Regions from separate parts of the Streptomyces misionensis genome, predicted to be linked through region 2. Evidence: predicted binding sites of a transcription regulator. Region 2 holds the regulator's gene; the other holds the start of a gene.
What was found. The regulator HrcA, encoded in region 2, represses chaperone genes, less so after heat shock. The targets are predictions, from matches to a motif close to TTNGCACTCNGNNNNNCNGAGTGCNAA.
Positions count from the first base shown of each region.

Region 1: a site for HrcA is predicted at 2,201-2,227, ahead of groL (chaperonin GroEL). Genes of this name have one in related genera too.

Region 1 is NZ_FNTD01000004.1:3,696,459-3,704,830, reverse strand. It holds gene thrC (threonine synthase) at 1-1,111, shown strand, start outside; gene BLW85_RS18365 (MoaD/ThiS family protein) at 1,108-1,386, shown strand; gene BLW85_RS18360 (cold-shock protein) at 1,831-2,034, shown strand; gene groL (chaperonin GroEL) at 2,389-4,011, shown strand; gene BLW85_RS18350 (NADH:flavin oxidoreductase) at 4,212-5,339, shown strand; gene BLW85_RS18345 (hypothetical protein) at 5,424-5,993, opposite strand; gene BLW85_RS18340 (class I SAM-dependent methyltransferase) at 6,057-6,719, shown strand; gene BLW85_RS18335 (PTS transporter subunit EIIC) at 6,624-8,054, opposite strand; gene murQ (N-acetylmuramic acid 6-phosphate etherase) at 8,071-8,372, opposite strand, start outside.
Region 2 is NZ_FNTD01000004.1:2,823,910-2,832,281, reverse strand. It holds gene BLW85_RS14560 (AMP-dependent synthetase/ligase) at 1-233, shown strand, start outside; gene BLW85_RS14555 (SpoIIE family protein phosphatase) at 415-2,235, shown strand; gene hemW (radical SAM family heme chaperone HemW) at 2,279-3,511, shown strand; gene BLW85_RS14545 (DUF3097 domain-containing protein) at 3,533-4,342, opposite strand; gene BLW85_RS14540 (MBL fold metallo-hydrolase) at 4,377-5,099, opposite strand; gene hrcA (heat-inducible transcriptional repressor HrcA) at 5,263-6,279, shown strand; gene dnaJ (molecular chaperone DnaJ) at 6,280-7,416, shown strand; gene BLW85_RS14525 (nitronate monooxygenase) at 7,641-8,372, shown strand, end outside.

The sequences.
Region 1 (8,372 bases), 870 kb from region 2:
GGAACTGCGGGCGCGCATCGAAAGCGGCCCCGCCAACATCTGGCGCTACGCCCCGCTGCTGCCCGTCCCGGCGGACGTGGCCGACAAGCCGAACATCAACCCCGGCTGGACCAAGCTCGTCAAGGCCGACAACCTCGCCCGCGAACTCGGCGTCACCGGCGGCCTGTACGTCAAGGACGACTCCGGCAACCCGACCCACTCCTTCAAGGACCGGGTGGTCGCCCAGGCACTGGAGGCCGCGCGCGCCTTCGGCTTCACCACCCTGTCCTGCTCCTCCACCGGCAACCTGGCCGGCGCCGTCGGCGCCGCCGCCGCCCGCGCCGGCCTGCGCTCCTGCGTGTTCATCCCGCACGACCTGGAGCAGGGCAAGGTCGTCATGGCCGCGGTCTACGGCGGCGAGCTGGTCGGCATCGAGGGCAACTACGACGACGTGAACCGCTTCTGCTCCGAGCTGATCGGCGACCCGGCCGGCGAGGGCTGGGGCTTCGTCAACGTCAATCTGCGCCCCTACTACGCGGAGGGCTCCAAGACCCTGGCGTACGAGATCTGCGAGCAGCTCGGCTGGCGGCTGCCCGACCAGATCGTGGTCCCGATCGCCTCCGGCTCCCAGCTCACCAAGATCGACAAGGGGCTCCAGGAGCTGATCAGGCTGGGGCTCGTGGAGGACCGGCCGTACAAGATCTTCGGCGCCCAGGCCGAGGGCTGCTCGCCGGTGTCGACCGCCTTCAAGGCGGGCCACGACGTGGTGCGGCCGCAGAAGCCGGACACCATCGCCAAGTCGCTCGCCATCGGCAACCCGGCCGACGGGCCCTACGTCCTGGACATCGCCCGGCGCACCGGCGGCGCCGTGGAGGACGTCACGGACGAGCAGGTCGTCGCCGCGATCAAGCTGCTGGCCCGGACCGAGGGCATCTTCGCCGAGACCGCGGGCGGCGTGACCGTCGGCGTGACGAAGAAGTTGATCGACAGCGGGATCCTCGACCCGGCGAAGACCACCGTCGTCCTCAACACCGGCGACGGTCTGAAGACCCTCGACGCGGTGGCCGGCACCGGCCTGACCGCCACCATCCGCCCGACCCTGGACTCCTTCCGAGAGGCTGGCCTCGCATGAGCGTGACCGTTCGCATCCCCACCATCCTGCGCACCTACACCGGCGGCCGGGCCGAGGTCGCCGCCGAGGGCGCCACCCTCGCCGAGGTCATCGAGGACCTGGAGAAGAACCACACCGGGATCGCCGCCCGCGTCCTGGACGACCAGGGCAAGCTGCGCCGGTTCGTGAACGTCTACGTCAACGACGACGACGTCCGCTTCGAGCAGGGCCTGCAGACCGTCACCCCGGACGGCGCGGGCATCTCGATCATCCCGGCGGTCGCCGGCGGCTGCTGACCGAATGACCGATCATTACCTTCGGTAAGGACGGTTACGGAAGGTTCATCGGATTGCCCTCTCCGTGAGAGAAGCGGAGGGGGCAATTCTGTGTGATTGAGCGCGGTACAGTTGGGGAACACGCCCCGGATCACCGAGGGGAAGCCCTCGATTCCTCACCGCGAGCCCGATAAGAAGTAGCCAAAGTGCACGGGTTTTCCGCGGCTTTTGTGTTGTTTTCAGGGGCCCGACTTGCCCTGAACTCTGGTGAATTCTCCCCACATTCCGGATCGGTCGCGTCCAGAATTCTCGTCCAATTGACCTGTTGCAGACGGCAGTTGGACAGATACATTCAGCCGCGGTCGACGCGTTCCGGCGCACGCCCCCGACCGATTGGGGGGTGAGGTCTGACCCGGGTCCGCGAAGTGTGGATCTGTGCAAGGGCCAGTAATAGGGGAGTTAGGCATGGCTCAGGGCACCGTCAAGTGGTTCAACGCGGAGAAGGGGTACGGCTTCATCGCGGTCGACGGTGGTGCGGACGTCTTCGTCCACTACAGCGCCATTCAGATGGACGGCTACCGCACCCTGGAGGAGGGCCAGCGGGTCGAGTTCGAGATCTCGCAGGGCCAGAAGGGTCCGCAGGCCGACATGGTTCGCGTCACCGCCTGAACGTTTCTCGACCGCAGGGCCCGCACCTCGCACGAGGTGCGGGCCCTGCGGCATGTCCGGCCGGTGCGTTCGCCCGGGGCTGACGGCGGGCCCGTACCCGCGCAGGCGCCTGCGCCCGCCCGTCACCCGACCGCCACCCCTCGACGAGCCCGCTACGCGGGCGCACCTTGCACTCGGGCATGCCGAGTGCTAATCATTGCGTTAGCACTCTGAAGGTGAGAGTGACAAAGAAGGACCGGGTCGGTGAGGCCCGCAGGCCAGGTGGGGCAAGGAACCGCAGGCCGGCGAGCCGTCCGTCGCGGGCGCGGGCGCGGTCCGAAGGAATCACCCCCAGTCCTGGAGGGACCACTTCACATGGCCAAGATCATCGCGTTCGACGAGGAGGCGCGGCGCGGCCTCGAGCGCGGCATGAACCAGCTCGCGGACGCCGTCAAGGTGACGCTCGGCCCCAAGGGTCGCAACGTCGTCCTCGAGAAGAAGTGGGGCGCCCCCACGATCACCAACGATGGTGTCTCCATCGCCAAGGAGATCGAGCTCGAGGACCCGTACGAGAAGATCGGCGCCGAGCTGGTCAAGGAAGTCGCCAAGAAGACGGACGACGTCGCCGGTGACGGTACGACCACCGCGACCGTGCTCGCCCAGGCCCTGGTCAAGGAAGGCCTGCGCAACGTCGCCGCCGGCGCCAACCCGATGGCTCTGAAGCGCGGTATCGAGAAGGCCGTCGAGGCCGTCTCCGCCGCCCTCCTGGAGCAGGCGAAGGACGTCGAGACCAAGGAGCAGATCGCCTCCACCGCGTCCATCTCCGCCGCCGACACCCAGATCGGCGAGCTGATCGCCGAGGCCATGGACAAGGTCGGCAAGGAAGGCGTCATCACCGTCGAGGAGAGCAACACCTTCGGTCTGGAGCTGGAGCTCACCGAGGGCATGCGCTTCGACAAGGGCTACATCTCCGCCTACTTCGCGACCGACATGGAGCGCATGGAGGCGTCGCTCGAGGACCCGTACATCCTCATCGCGAACTCCAAGATCGGCTCCGTCAAGGACCTGCTCCCGCTCCTGGAGAAGGTCATGCAGTCGGGCAAGCCGCTGCTGATCATCGCCGAGGACGTCGAGGGCGAGGCCCTGTCGACCCTGGTCGTCAACAAGATCCGCGGCACCTTCAAGTCCGTCGCCGTCAAGGCCCCGGGCTTCGGCGACCGCCGCAAGGCCATGCTCGGCGACATCGCCATCCTCACGGGCGGCGAGGTCATCTCCGAGGAGGTCGGCCTCAAGCTGGAGAACGCGACCCTGGACCTCCTGGGCCGCGCCCGCAAGGTCGTCATCACCAAGGACGAGACCACCATCGTCGACGGTGCCGGCTCCTCCGAGCAGGTCAACGGCCGCGTCAACCAGATCCGCGCCGAGATCGAGAACAGCGACTCCGACTACGACCGCGAGAAGCTCCAGGAGCGCCTGGCCAAGCTCGCGGGCGGCGTCGCGGTCATCAAGGCCGGTGCCGCCACCGAGGTGGAGCTCAAGGAGCGCAAGCACCGCATCGAGGACGCCGTGCGCAACGCCAAGGCGGCCGTCGAGGAGGGCATCGTCGCCGGTGGTGGCGTGGCCCTGCTCCAGGCCTCCCAGGTCTTCGAGAAGCTGGAGCTGGAGGGTGACGAGGCGACCGGCGCCAACGCCGTGCGCATCGCCCTGGAGGCCCCGCTGAAGCAGATCGCCGTCAACGCCGGCCTCGAGGGCGGTGTCGTGGTGGAGAAGGTGCGCAACCTGACCCCGGGCCACGGCCTGAACGCCGCGACCGGCGAGTACGTCGACCTGGTCGCCGAGGGCATCATCGACCCGGCGAAGGTGACCCGTTCCGCGCTGCAGAACGCCGCCTCCATCGCCGCGCTGTTCCTCACCACCGAGGCCGTCATCGCCGACAAGCCGGAGAAGGCCGCCGCGGCCGCTCCGGGCGGCATGCCGGGCGGTGACATGGACTTCTGATCGGCCTTCGCCGATCGGGCTTCCTGCCGAGGGCGGCACTTCCTGTCGGACGACAGGGGGTGCCGCCCTCGGGCGTGTCCGGGCTCACAACATGCGCCCGCCGACGGGGGAATGCGGGCCGTCGCGCGACCGCTTACTTAAGGGTCTACAACAATGCACGTTCACATACCGGTTGGTCAGAAGCTCTAGGAGTCCCCCACGTGACCGTCGACACGTCCGCCGCCTCCCGCGCGGCCCAGATCCTCTCCCGCCCCGTCACCCTCAACGGCCTCACCGTCCCCAACCGGATCGCGATGGCGCCGATGACCCGGATGTTCTCCCCCGGTGGCGTCCCCGGCGAGGACGTGCGCTCGTACTACGCGCGCCGCGCCGCCGCCGGCGTCGGCCTGATCGTCACCGAGGGCACCTACGTGGGCCACGAGTCGGCCGGGCAGAGCGACCGGATCCCGCGGTTCTCCGGCGAGCAGGAGCTCGCGGGCTGGGCGAAGGTCGCCGAGGACGTGCACGCCGCGGGCGGCACCATCGTCCCGCAGCTGTGGCACATCGGCATGGTGCGCAAGCAGGGCGAGCCGCCGTTCGCCGACGCGCCCGCCATCGGCCCCTCCGGCATCCGCCTGGACGGCACCGAGGGCCAGGGCAAGGCGATGACCCGGCAGGACCTCGACGACGTCATCGGCGCGTTCGCCGAGGCCGCCGCGGCCGCCGAGCGCATCGGCTTCGACGGCGTCGAGCTGCACGGCGCCCACGGCTACCTCATCGACCAGTTCCTGTGGGAGCGCACCAACCGCCGCACCGACGCGTACGGCGGCGACCCGGTCGCCCGCACCAGGTTCGCGGCGGAGATCGTGTCCGCCGTGCGCGAGGCGGTCTCCCCGGAGTTCCCGGTGATCTTCCGCTACTCGCAGTGGAAGTCCGACAACTACGACGCCCGCCTGGCCGAGACCCCGGAGGAGCTGGAGGCCGTCCTGACCCCGCTCGCCGCGGCCGGCGTCGACGTCTTCCACGCCTCCACCCGCCGCTACTGGCTCCCCGAGTTCGACGGCTCCGACCTCAACCTCGCGGGCTGGACCAAGAAGCTCACCGGCAAGCAGACCATCACCGTCGGCTCGGTCGGCCTCGACGGCGACTTCACCGGCGCCTTCCGCGGCGAGGGCTCCCCGGTCAAGGCCATCGACAACCTCCTCGACCGGCTGGAGGCCGACGAGTTCGACATGGTCGCGGTCGGCCGCGCGCTGCTCCAGGACCCGCAGTGGGCGGCCAAGGTGCTCGCCGGTCGCTTCGACGAGCTGCGGCCGTACGACGCGGCGTCGCTGAAGACGCTCAGCTGAGGAAGCCCTCAACCGAGGAAGCCCTCGACGAAGGACGCCCCGGCCGCGGATGCCCCCCGGCCGGGGGCGGTCCGGGCGGGGGCGCTACAGGTTGTTCATCGGCTCGATGTCGACGCGCACCGGCGTCCCCCACACACGCAGCACCTCGTAGTCGGTGAACTCGTGCACCAGCCGGTAGGCCATGGCGGGCCGCGCGCCGCGCCGCTGGGCGGCGAGATACGCCTCGGCCTCCCGCCGGTCCCGCCGGGGGGTGCCGCACAGCTGCCACTCCTGCCCGTTCCACAGCTCCGGCAGCCACCGCTGCTGGGGCTGCGGGCGGTCCTCCCGGACGCCGTACCGCGAGGGCGCCGAGGCCGCCGGCTGCGCCGGGCCCGGCCGTCCCTGGAACTCCGAGCGGCGGGCCGCCCGGCGCCGGGTCTCGCACAGCAGGCACAGATCGGGCGCGCTCTCGTCCACCGGCCCCTGCGGGTGCTCGGCGCACCGGGTGGCCGGCGCGTTGGTGCCGGCGCTCTCCTCCAGCAGATCCAGCGCCCTGCGCAGATCCGCCCTGATCTCCTGGAGCCGCCCGTCGGGGGTGTCGGCGGCCAGCGCCTCTCCGTGCTCCCCGAGCACCCGAAGGGCCCGGCCGAGGGCGGCCAGCTGGGCGTGGTTCATGGCGGTTCCCGGTCGATAGGCGGCTTCCGTGGGTCCTCCCAGTGTCCAGGACGGGGGCCCGCCGTGGTGGACTGGGGCGTGGTGACTTTGAGCAGGCGACTGGTCGACGTGCTGGGGCGGGTCAACGACACCTACCCCTGGGATCACAACGCGCACTTCCACCCCTGGCTGCTGAGGCGGCTGCCGCGCCGCTTCGGGCGGGCCCTCGACGTGGGATGCGGGGCCGGGGAGCTGGCGCGGGCGCTGGCCGGGCGGGCGGAGCGGGTGACCGCGGTCGACACCGATCCGGAGATCCTGGAGCGCGCGCGGGAGTCCGGCGGGGCCGTGGCCAATGTCGAGTACTGCCTCGGCGCCGCCCCCGACGGGCTGCCGCCCGGACCCTACGACGTCATCACCTGTGTCGCCGTACTGCACCACCTCCCCTTCACCGAGGCCCTCACCCGGTTCCGGCGGGAGCTGGCCCCCGGCGGGACGCTGGTCGTCGTGGGGTGTGCGCGGGACGAGGACGTGCGGGGGGTGGTCTCCCTGGCGCTCAACCCGCTGTTCGGTCTGGTGAAGAACCGCGGCCGGGCGGCCGTCCGGCGGCCCGTGGCCATGACCGCGCCCACCCGGCCGCCCGGGATGACCTTCTCAGAGATTGCCGGACAGGCCCGTCGGCTGCTGCCCGGAGCCCGGCTGCGGCGGCGGTTCTTCTGGCGGTACACCCTTGTGTGGCAGGCCCCCTGAGCGCCTCGTCGCGGCCGGCAGGCCGAAGAGGTACGTCGCGAGGAAGCCGACCGCGTAGCCGGTGAACAGACCGCCCGCGTAGACCGCCGCCGTCGGGCCCGGGCCCCGGTTGCCCGCGAGCAGCGGGAAGAGGGCCCAGCCGGACGGGCCGATCGCGGTCGCGCCGACCCTGGTGCCGAGCATCGCGAAGCAGCCGATGAACGCCCCGCCCGCCGCGCCGCCCGCGCACGCGGTCAGGAACGGCCGGCCGAGGGGCAGCGAGACGCCGTAGATCAGGGGTTCGCCGACGCCCAGCAGGCCCGCCGGAAGCGCCGATCTGATCGTCGTGCGCAAGGAGACGTCGTGGCGCAGGCGGACGTACACCGCCAGTGCCGCGCCGACCTGGCCGGCGCCCGCCATGGACAGCAGGGGCAGCAGCGCGGTGTAGCCCTGCTGGGCGATGAGGGTGGCGTGGATGGGGATCAGGGCCTGGTGCAGGCCCAGCATGACCAGGGGGAGGAAGAGGCCGCCGAGGAGGAGGCCGGCGAGGGCACCCGTGGTGCCGAGGAGCCAGTTCGCCGCCGTGCCGATCGCGGCGGACACCGCGCCCGCCGCGTACATCAGGCCGTACAGCGTGACCAGGCCGGGGACCAGGACCGTCACCGTGGGGGTGAGCAGGACGTCCAGGGCGTCCGGGACGCGGCCCCGGCACCACCGCTCCACCCGCGTGGCCAGGAACGCCGCCGCCAGCGCGCCCAGCACCCCGCCCTGGCCCGGCACCAGATGCACCCCGAACGCCGTCACCTTCGCCACCCCCGGATGGACGACGACCGCCGCGACCGCCGCGCCCAGCACCGGCGTGCCGCCGAACTCCCGGGCGGTCTGGTAGCCGACGAGGACCGCGATCAGCGCCATGAAGGCCCCGGCCACCGTGGACAGCGCCGGGGTCAGGCCGGGGAGCAGGCCGGTGTTCAGCAGCACGCCGTTCAGGCCCGCGAGGACGCCGCAGCCGATCAGGGCGGGGATCAGGGGGACGAAGACGTCGGCGACGCGGCGCAGGGCCGCCCTCGGGCCGGCCCGCCCCCGGGCGGGCGCGGGTCTCGGTGCCGTCCGCGCCGCCACCTGAGCGGTGACCGCCTCCACCACCCCCGGACCCAGCACGATCTGGCAGGCGCCCCCGTCCGTCACCACCCCCAGCACCCCGGGCACCGCCCGCAGCCCCGCGTCGTCCACGGCGTCCGCGTCCGCGAGGGACAGCCGCAGCCGGGTCATGCAGTGCGTGACGGAGAGGACGTTGGCGGGGCCGCCGACATGGGCGAGGACGGCGGTCGCGGTGGAGGCGGGGTCCTGGTGCACCCCCCGAGCGTGCGGGTCAGCCGCTCGCGCGGGCGAGCGCGGCGCGCAGATGGCCGCCGGAGTCCTCCAGAAGGCGGGCGGCCGTCGGGCCGTCCACGTCGGCGAGCAGGGTGAGGATCGCGTTCTTGACCTCGCCGCCGGACTCGGTCAGGGCCCGCTCGATCTCCTCGTCGCCCGCGCCCGTGGCCAGCGCGACGATGCGCCGGGAGCGGGCGCGCAGCTTGGCGTTGGAGGCGCGGACGTCGACCATCAGGTTCCCGTAGGTCTTGCCGAGCCGGATCATCGTGATGGTCGACACCATGTTCAGCACGAGTTTCT
Region 2 (8,372 bases):
ACGCCGAGATCGTCGCCGCCCCGGCGACGGTCGAGATGGTCGACGGCTACGTCCAGCAGCTCAACGCCGGGCTCCAGCGCTGGCAGACCATCAAGAAGTTCCGGCTGCTGCCGCGGGACCTCGACGTGGAGCACGGCGAGATCACGCCGAGCCTGAAGCTGAAGCGGCCGGTGGTGGAGCGGGAGTACAAGGGGCTCATCGACGAGATGTACGCCGGGACGCGCGAGAAGTAGCGGACGCGGGAGCCGCGGCGGGACGCGGGAGAGCGGCGGGGCGCGCGGGGCCGAAAGGAAGGGAGCGCTCGAAAGGCGCCGCCTTTCAGTCCTGTCGTAGCACGGTTCTCGGCCAGGAGTGGGCAGTTCGGTGACTTCACGCTTATGCGTGACGCCCTTCTGTCACCCTGGCCGCATGGACATGGCGGCCATACCCACCCAGTGGGAGACCGAGGGCCGGGGCGCCGGGGCGCGCGGTCACGTCACGCTGCCCGGCAGCCCGGCCGCGCCGGGCTCCGCGCGGGCCCTGGTGCGGGCCGCGCTGGCCGAGGCGCCCGCAGTCGCGCCCCGGCTGCTGGACGACGCGCTGGCGGTCGTCAGCGAGCTGGTCACCAACTCCGTGGTGCACGCCGGCACCGAGATGGACCTGGACTGGTGCCTGGAGGAGGACGGCGCGTTCGTGGTCGAGGTCGGCGACCGGCACCCGGCCCGCCCGCCGCGCGACGCGACCGCGGGCGAGCCGCCGTACGAGATCCCGGAGTACGGGCGGGGGCTGCGGCTGGTCGGCGCGCTCGCCGAGTCCTGGGGCGTCACCTACCGCACCGGCGCCAAGTCGGTGTGGGCCAGGCTGCCCCCGGGCGGCAAGGAGACCCCGGCCGGCGCCCGCGCGCAGGACGCCCTGGAGGTCGCCGAGGACCTGGCCCCGCAGGCACAGCGCGCCGACAGCGACCGGGACTGGCTCGGCCGGGGCGCGCTGTCCTTCCTCGCCGAGGCCTCCGACCTGCTCGCCGGGCAGCTGGACGAGAACCTGGTCACGGCCCTCACCGGCCAGCTGATCGTGCCCCGGCTCGCCGACTGGTGCGCGGTGTGGCTGGAGGACGAGGCGTCGGCGCGCGGCGGGTCGTACGACGGTCCCGCCCGGGTCTGGCACGCCAGCGAGAACCGCATCGAGGAACTGCGGGGCGCGCTGGAGAAGGAGCCGCCGCGGACGGGGGACGCGGTGGGGTTCGGCCCCGAGCCGTACCCGTGGCCCGGCGCCTCGCTCGGCCCGCAGGGCGCCGACGGCACGGCGCTGGCGTACCGGCTGGTCGCGGGCGGGCGGCCGCTCGGCACGCTGGTCATCGGGCGGTGCGGGCTCGTGCGCTTCCCGGACGAGATCACCGGGCTGGTCGAGGACCTGGCCCGCCGGGTGGCGCTCGCCATCGGCGCGGCCCGGCAGTACGCCCGCCAGGCCACCATCAGCGCGGTGCTCCAGCGGGGCCTGCTGCCCGGCGCGGTCGCGGAGATCCCCGGGATGAGCAGCGCGCTGGTCTACGAGCCCTGCGACAAGAGCGGGCCCAGCGGCGACTTCTACGACCTGTTCCCGGCGGGCGACGGCCGCTGGTGCTTCGCCATCGGCGACGTGCAGGGCAAGGGCCCGGAGGCGGCGGTCGTCATCGGCCTCGCCCGGCCCTGGCTGCGGCTGCTGGCCCGCGAGGGCTACCGGGTGGCCGACGTGCTGGACCGCCTCAACCAGCTCCTCCTGGACGACGCCACCGAGGCCGCGGACGCCGCGGCCCGCGCGCTGGTGGCCGCCGACGGCCTGGCCGTGGTGCCCGGGGAGGGCCCGCAGACCCGCTTCCTGTCCCTGCTCTACGGCGAGCTGATCCCGTTCGACGGCGGAGTCCGCTGCACCCTGGCCTCCGCCGGGCACCCGCTCCCGCTGGTCCTCGGCCCCGACGGCGCCGTGCGCACCGCGGCCCGCCCGCAGACCCTGCTCGGCGTGGTCGAGGACGAGACCTACGTCAGCGAGACGCTGGACCTGCTGCCCGGCGACAGCCTGCTGTGCGTCACCGACGGGGTGACCGAGCGGCGCTGCGGCTCCCGCCAGTTCGACGACGCCGACGGCCTCGCCGACGCCCTGGCCTCCTGCGCCGGCCTCACCGCGGAGGAGATCGCGGAAAGGATCCGCCACCTGGTGCACACCTTCGGCGAGGCCCCGCCGGAGGACGACCTGGCGCTGCTGGTGCTCCAGGCGGGATGAGACGCCGGCCCAGGGAGCGCGGCGGTGCTGGACAATGGGTCGTATGCCTTCCGCACTCCCCGACGGTGAGCCCGTTCCCGACGACGGCGCGTTGCCCGCACACGCGCTCGCCGGGGCGGTGGAGCGTCCGCTCGGTTTCTATCTGCACGTGCCGTACTGCGCCACCCGCTGCGGCTACTGCGACTTCAACACCTACACCGCGACCGAGCTGCGCGGCACCGGCGGGGTGCTCGCCTCCCGCGACAACTACGCGGACACCCTCACCGACGAGATCCGGCTCGCCCGCAAGGTGCTCGGCGACGATCCGCGCCCGGTCCGCACGGTCTTCGTCGGCGGCGGCACGCCCACCCTGCTGGCCGCCGACGACCTCGTACGGATGCTGGCGGCGATCCGCGACGAGTTCGGACTGGCGCCGGACGCCGAGGTCACCACGGAGGCGAACCCCGAGTCCGTCGACCCGGCCTACCTCGCGACCCTCCGGGAGGGCGGCTTCAACCGGATCTCCTTCGGCATGCAGAGCGCGAAGCAGCACGTGCTGCGGGTCCTGGACCGCACCCACACCCCCGGGCGCCCCGAGGCGTGCGTCGCGGAGGCGCGGGCGGCGGGCTTCGACCACGTCAACCTGGACCTGATCTACGGCACCCCGGGCGAGAGCGACGACGACTGGCGGGCCTCCCTCCAGGCGGCGATCGGCGCCGGCCCCGACCACGTCAGCGCCTACGCGCTCATCGTGGAGGAGGGCACCCAGCTCGCCCGCCGGATCCGCCGGGGCGAGGTCCCGATGACCGACGACGACGTGCACGCCGACCGCTATCTGATCGCCGAGGAGACCCTCTCGGCCGCGGGCTTCGCCTGGTACGAGGTCTCCAACTGGGCCACCTCCGCGGCCGGCCGCTGCCTGCACAACGAGCTGTACTGGCGCGGCGCGGACTGGTGGGGCGCCGGGCCGGGCGCCCACTCGCACGTGGGCGGCGTCCGCTGGTGGAACGTCAAGCACCCCGGCGCCTACGCCGCCGCCCTGGCCGCGGGCCGCTCCCCGGGCGCCGGCCGGGAGGTGCTGACCGCCGAGGACCGCCGCGTCGAGCGCGTCCTGCTGGAGCTCCGGCTCCGCGAGGGCGCGCCGCTGGACCTGCTGAAGGAGGCGGGCCTCGCGGCCGCGCGCCGGGCCGTGGCGGACGGACTCCTCCAGGAGGGCCCCTACGCCGAGGGCCGCGCCGTGCTCACCCTGCGCGGCCGGCTGCTCGCGGACGCGGTGGTGCGGGACCTGGTGGACTGACCCGTCCGGGCCCGAAGCGGATCAGGCACCGCCGCCCGTGACGAAGTCGATCAGCTCCTCTACGCGTCCCAGCAGCTCCGGCTCCAGGTCCTTGTAGGAGCCGACCCGCTTGAGGATCGCCTGCCACACCGCGCCGGTGTTGTCCGACGGCCAGCCGAGGGCGCGGCACACGCCCGTCTTCCAGTCCTGGCCGCGGGGCACGGCGGGCCAGGCGGCGATGCCCAGGGAGGCGGGTTTCACCGCCTCCCAGATGTCGATGTAGGGGTGGCCCACGACCAGGGCGTGCTCACTGGTCACCGACTCGGCGATGCGCCATTCCTTGCTGCCGGGCACCAGGTGGTCCACCAGGACGCCGAGCCGGGCGTCCGGGCCGGGGGCGAAGTCGGCGACGATCGAGGGCAGGTGGTCCACGCCCTCCAGGTACTCCACGACCACGCCCTCGATGCGCAGGTCGTCGCCCCAGACCTTCTCGACCAGCTCGGCGTCGTGCCGCCCCTCGACGTAGATGCGGCCGGCGCGGGCCACGCGGGCGCGGGCGCCGGGCACCGCGACCGAACCGGATGCCGTGCGGGCGGGACGGGCCGGGGCGGCGGCGGGGCGCACGAGGGTCACCGGGCGGCCCTCCAGCAGGAAACCGCGGGGTTCCAGCGGGAAGACCCGGTGCTTGCCGAAGCGGTCCTCCAGCGTGACCGTGCCCGCCTCGCAGCCGATCACCGCGCCGCAGAACCCGGTGCCGGGCTCCTCCACGACCAGGCCCGGCTCCGCGGGCACCTCCGGCACCGGCTGGGACTTCTTCCAGGGCGGGGTGAGGTCGGGGGAGTACTGGCGCATTCGGATGACGATAGGAGAAGAGCGGGGCGGGCGCTCACGACACGCCGAAACGCGCGGCCAGGGCGTCCCGTTGGCGCCGCACGAAGGCCGCGTCCACCACCGCTCCGTGACCGGGCACGTACAGCGCGTCCTCGCCGCCCAGCGCCAGCAGCCGGTCCAGCGCGGCCGGCCAGCGGGACGGTACGGCGTCCGGGCCCGCCTGGGGCTCGCCGGACTCCTCGACCAGGTCGCCGCAGAACACCACCTCTCGCTCGCCCGGCACCAGGACCACCAGGTCGTGGGCGGTGTGGCCGGGGCCGACGTTGGCCAGCAGCACCTGGCGGCCCCCGCCGAGGTCCAGGGTGCGCTCCCCGGAGACCAGGTGCCGCGGCGGGACCAGCGCCAGCGCCGCCTCCTCCGCGTCCGCCGCCGGCAGCCCGTGGTGGACGGCGTCGTGGCGCAGCGCGTCGCGCTCGCCGGCGAGCACCGCCTCCGCGCCCACCGCCGCGTACACCGCCGCCCCCGCGAACGCGGCGGCGCCGAAGACGTGGTCGAAATGGGCGTGGGTCAGCGCGAGATGGGTCACACGGCCGCCCGCCAGTTCCTCCGCCGCCGCCCGCAGCCGCGCCCCCTCGCCCAGGCTCGACCCGGCGTCCACCATCAGCGCCGTGTCCGCGCCCAGGACCAGCCCCGCCGTGCAGTCCCAGCCCGGCAGGCGGCACCGTCCGACCCCCGTGGTCAGCCGCTCCCATCCCCGCTCTTCCCAAGTCACCGTCATACCGCGACGCTAGCCCCACGAGCGGTCACGGGGGCACCGACCTTGCCCGGTGCGTACCCCACGGCCGTACACTGGGCCGGGGAACGCTGGCACTCGCACGCGAAGAGTGCCAGGCGCCCGAACCGAGGGACACAAGGGGACGACGTGCTGGAGGTGCGCGCGAATGCTGAGTGAACGCAGGCTTCAGGTGTTGCGCGCCATCGTCCAGGACTACGTCGGCACCGAGGAGCCGGTCGGGTCGAAGGCCCTGACCGAGCGGCACAACCTCGGCGTCTCCCCGGCCACCGTGCGCAACGACATGGCGGCCCTGGAGGACGAGGGGTTCATCGCCCAGCCGCACACCAGCGCGGGGCGCATCCCCACCGACAAGGGCTACCGGCTGTTCGTCGACAAGCTCGCCGGCGTCAAGCCGATGACCGCGCCCGAGCGGCGCGCGATCCAGAACTTCCTGGACGGCGCCGTCGACCTCGACGACGTGGTGGCGCGCACGGTACGGCTGCTCGCGCAGCTGACCCGGCAGGTCGCCGTCGTGCAGTACCCCTCCCTGACCCGGTCCACCGTGCGGCACGTGGAACTGCTCGCGCTCGCCCCGGCGCGCGTGATGCTGGTGCTGATCACGGACACCGGCCGGGTCGAGCAGCGGATGGTGGACTGCCCGGCGCCGTTCGGCGAGGCGTCCCTGGCGGATCTGCGCGCGCGGTTGAACAGCCGGGTCGCGGGCCGCCGGTTCGCGGACGTGCCGACACTGGTCGAGGACCTGCCGGACGCCTTCGAACCCGAGGATCGGGGTACGGTCTCCACGGTGCTCTCCACTCTTCTGGAGACACTGGTCGAGGAGAACGAGGAGCGGCTGATGATCGGCGGCACCGCCAATCTCACCCGTTTCGGACACGACTTCCCCCTCACGATCCGGCCCGTCCTGGAGGCGCTGGAGGAGCAGGTCGTGCTCCTCAAGCTCCTCGGCGAGGCGAAGGATCCGGGCATGACCGTGCGCATCGGGCACGAGATCGCCCACGAAGGACTCAACTCAACCTCCGTGGTGTCGGTGGGCTACGGTTCGGGCGGCGAGGCGGTTGCCAAGCTCGGCGTGGTCGGACCGACCCGCATGGACTACCCGGGAACGATGGGAGCGGTACGCGCAGTGGCACGGTACGTCGGACAGATCCTGGCGGAGTCGTAAGTGGCCACGGACTACTACGCCGTTCTCGGCGTGCGCCGCGACGCGTCGCAGGATGAGATCAAGAAGGCGTTCCGCCGGCTCGCGCGCGAGCTGCACCCGGACGTCAACCCCGATCCGAAGACCCAGGAGCGGTTCAAGGAGATCAACGCCGCTTACGAGGTGCTGTCGGACCCGCAGAAGAAGCAGGTCTACGACCTCGGCGGAGATCCCCTCTCGCAGTCCGGCGGCGCCGGCGCGGGCGGCTTCGGGGCCGGTGGCTTCGGCAACTTCTCCGACATCATGGACGCGTTCTTCGGCACGGCGTCGCAGCGCGGGCCGCGCTCGCGCACCCGGCGCGGCCAGGACGCGATGATCCGGATCGAGGTGGAGCTGGACGAGGCGGCCTTCGGGACCACCAAGGAGATCCAGGTCGACACCGCGGTCGTCTGCAACACCTGCAACGGCGAGGGCGCGGCTCCGGGCACGTCCGCGCAGACGTGTGACATGTGCCGCGGCCGCGGCGAGGTCTCGCAGGTCACCCGGTCCTTCCTGGGCCAGGTCATGACCTCGCGGCCGTGCCCCCAGTGCCAGGGCTTCGGCACCGTGGTGCCGACCCCGTGCCCGGAGTGCGCCGGCGACGGCCGCGTCCGCTCGCGGCGCACGCTGACGGTGAAGATCCCGGCCGGTGTCGACAACGGCACGCGGATCCAGCTCGCGGGCGAGGGCGAGGTCGGCCCCGGCGGCGGTCCGGCCGGCGACCTGTACGTCGAGATCCACGAGCTGCCGCACAGCACCTTCCAGCGCCGCGGCGACGATCTGCACTGCACGGTGACGATCCCGATGACCGCGGCGGCCCTCGGCACCAAGGTGCCGCTGGAGACGCTGGACGGCCTGGAGGAGGTCGACATCCGGCCCGGCACCCAGTCCGGCCAGTCGATCCCGCTGCACAACCGGGGCGTCACGCATCTGCGCGGCGGCGGCCGGGGCGACCTGGTCGTCCACGTCGAGGTCCAGACGCCGACCAAGCTGGACCCCGAACAGGAGCGCCTGCTGCGCGAACTCTCCAAGCTGCGCGGCGAGGAACGCCCCCAGGGCCAGTTCCAACCGGGGCAGCAGGGTCTGTTCTCGCGGCTGAAGGACGCGTTCAACGGGCGCTGACGCCGCTGACCGGAGCCGTGGCCGGGGGTCCGGGGGTCGTCCCCCGGGCGGGCACAGCCAGCCCGGGCAGCAGGGTCTGTTCTCGCGGCTGAAGGACGCGTTCAACGGGCGCTGACCGAGCCGTGGCGGTGGACGTCCGCGGCGCGCTGACCGGGAGCGGAGTGGAATATGCCGATGCGGACTCCCGATTCGGACTTGTTCGGAGGACGTGACACCATGCGGTCATGTCCTCCGCACTGACCGATCTTCTCCCTCACCCGATCGTGCAGGCACCCATGGCGGGCGGCGTCTCCGTGCCGGAGCTCGCCGCCGCGGTGTCCGGGGCCGGTGGGCTCGGGTTCCTGGCCGCCGGGTACAAGACCGCCGACGGCATGTACCAGGAGATCAAGCGGCTGCGGGGACTCACCGACCGCCCCTTCGGCGTCAACGTGTTCATGCCGCAGCCGGAGCACGCGGAGAGCGGCGCGGTGGAGGTCTACGCCCATCAGCTCGCCGGCGAGGCCGCCTGGTACGAGACCGAGCTGGGCGATCCGGACGGCGGCCGCGACGACGGCTACGACGCCAAGCTCGCCGTGCTCCTGGACGACCCGGTACCCGCGGTCTCCTTCCACTTCGGTGTGCCGAGCCCCGAGGCGCTGGAGCGGCTGCGGCGGGCCGGCACGGTCACGCTGGTCACCGCCACCACCGCCGAGGAGGCCCTCGCGGTGGAGCGGGCCGGAGCGGACGCGGTGATCGCCCAGGGCGTGGAGGCCGGCGGCCACCAGGGCACCCACCGGGACATCGCGGAGAACGACGGCACCGGCATCGGACTGCTGTCGCTGGTCGCCCAGATCCGCGAGGCCGTGGGCATCCCGGTCGTCGCCGCGGGCGGCATCATGCGCGGCAGCCAGATCGCCGCCGTCCTCGCGGCGGGCGCGAGCGCGGCCCAGCTGGGCACCGCCTTCCTCGCCACCCCC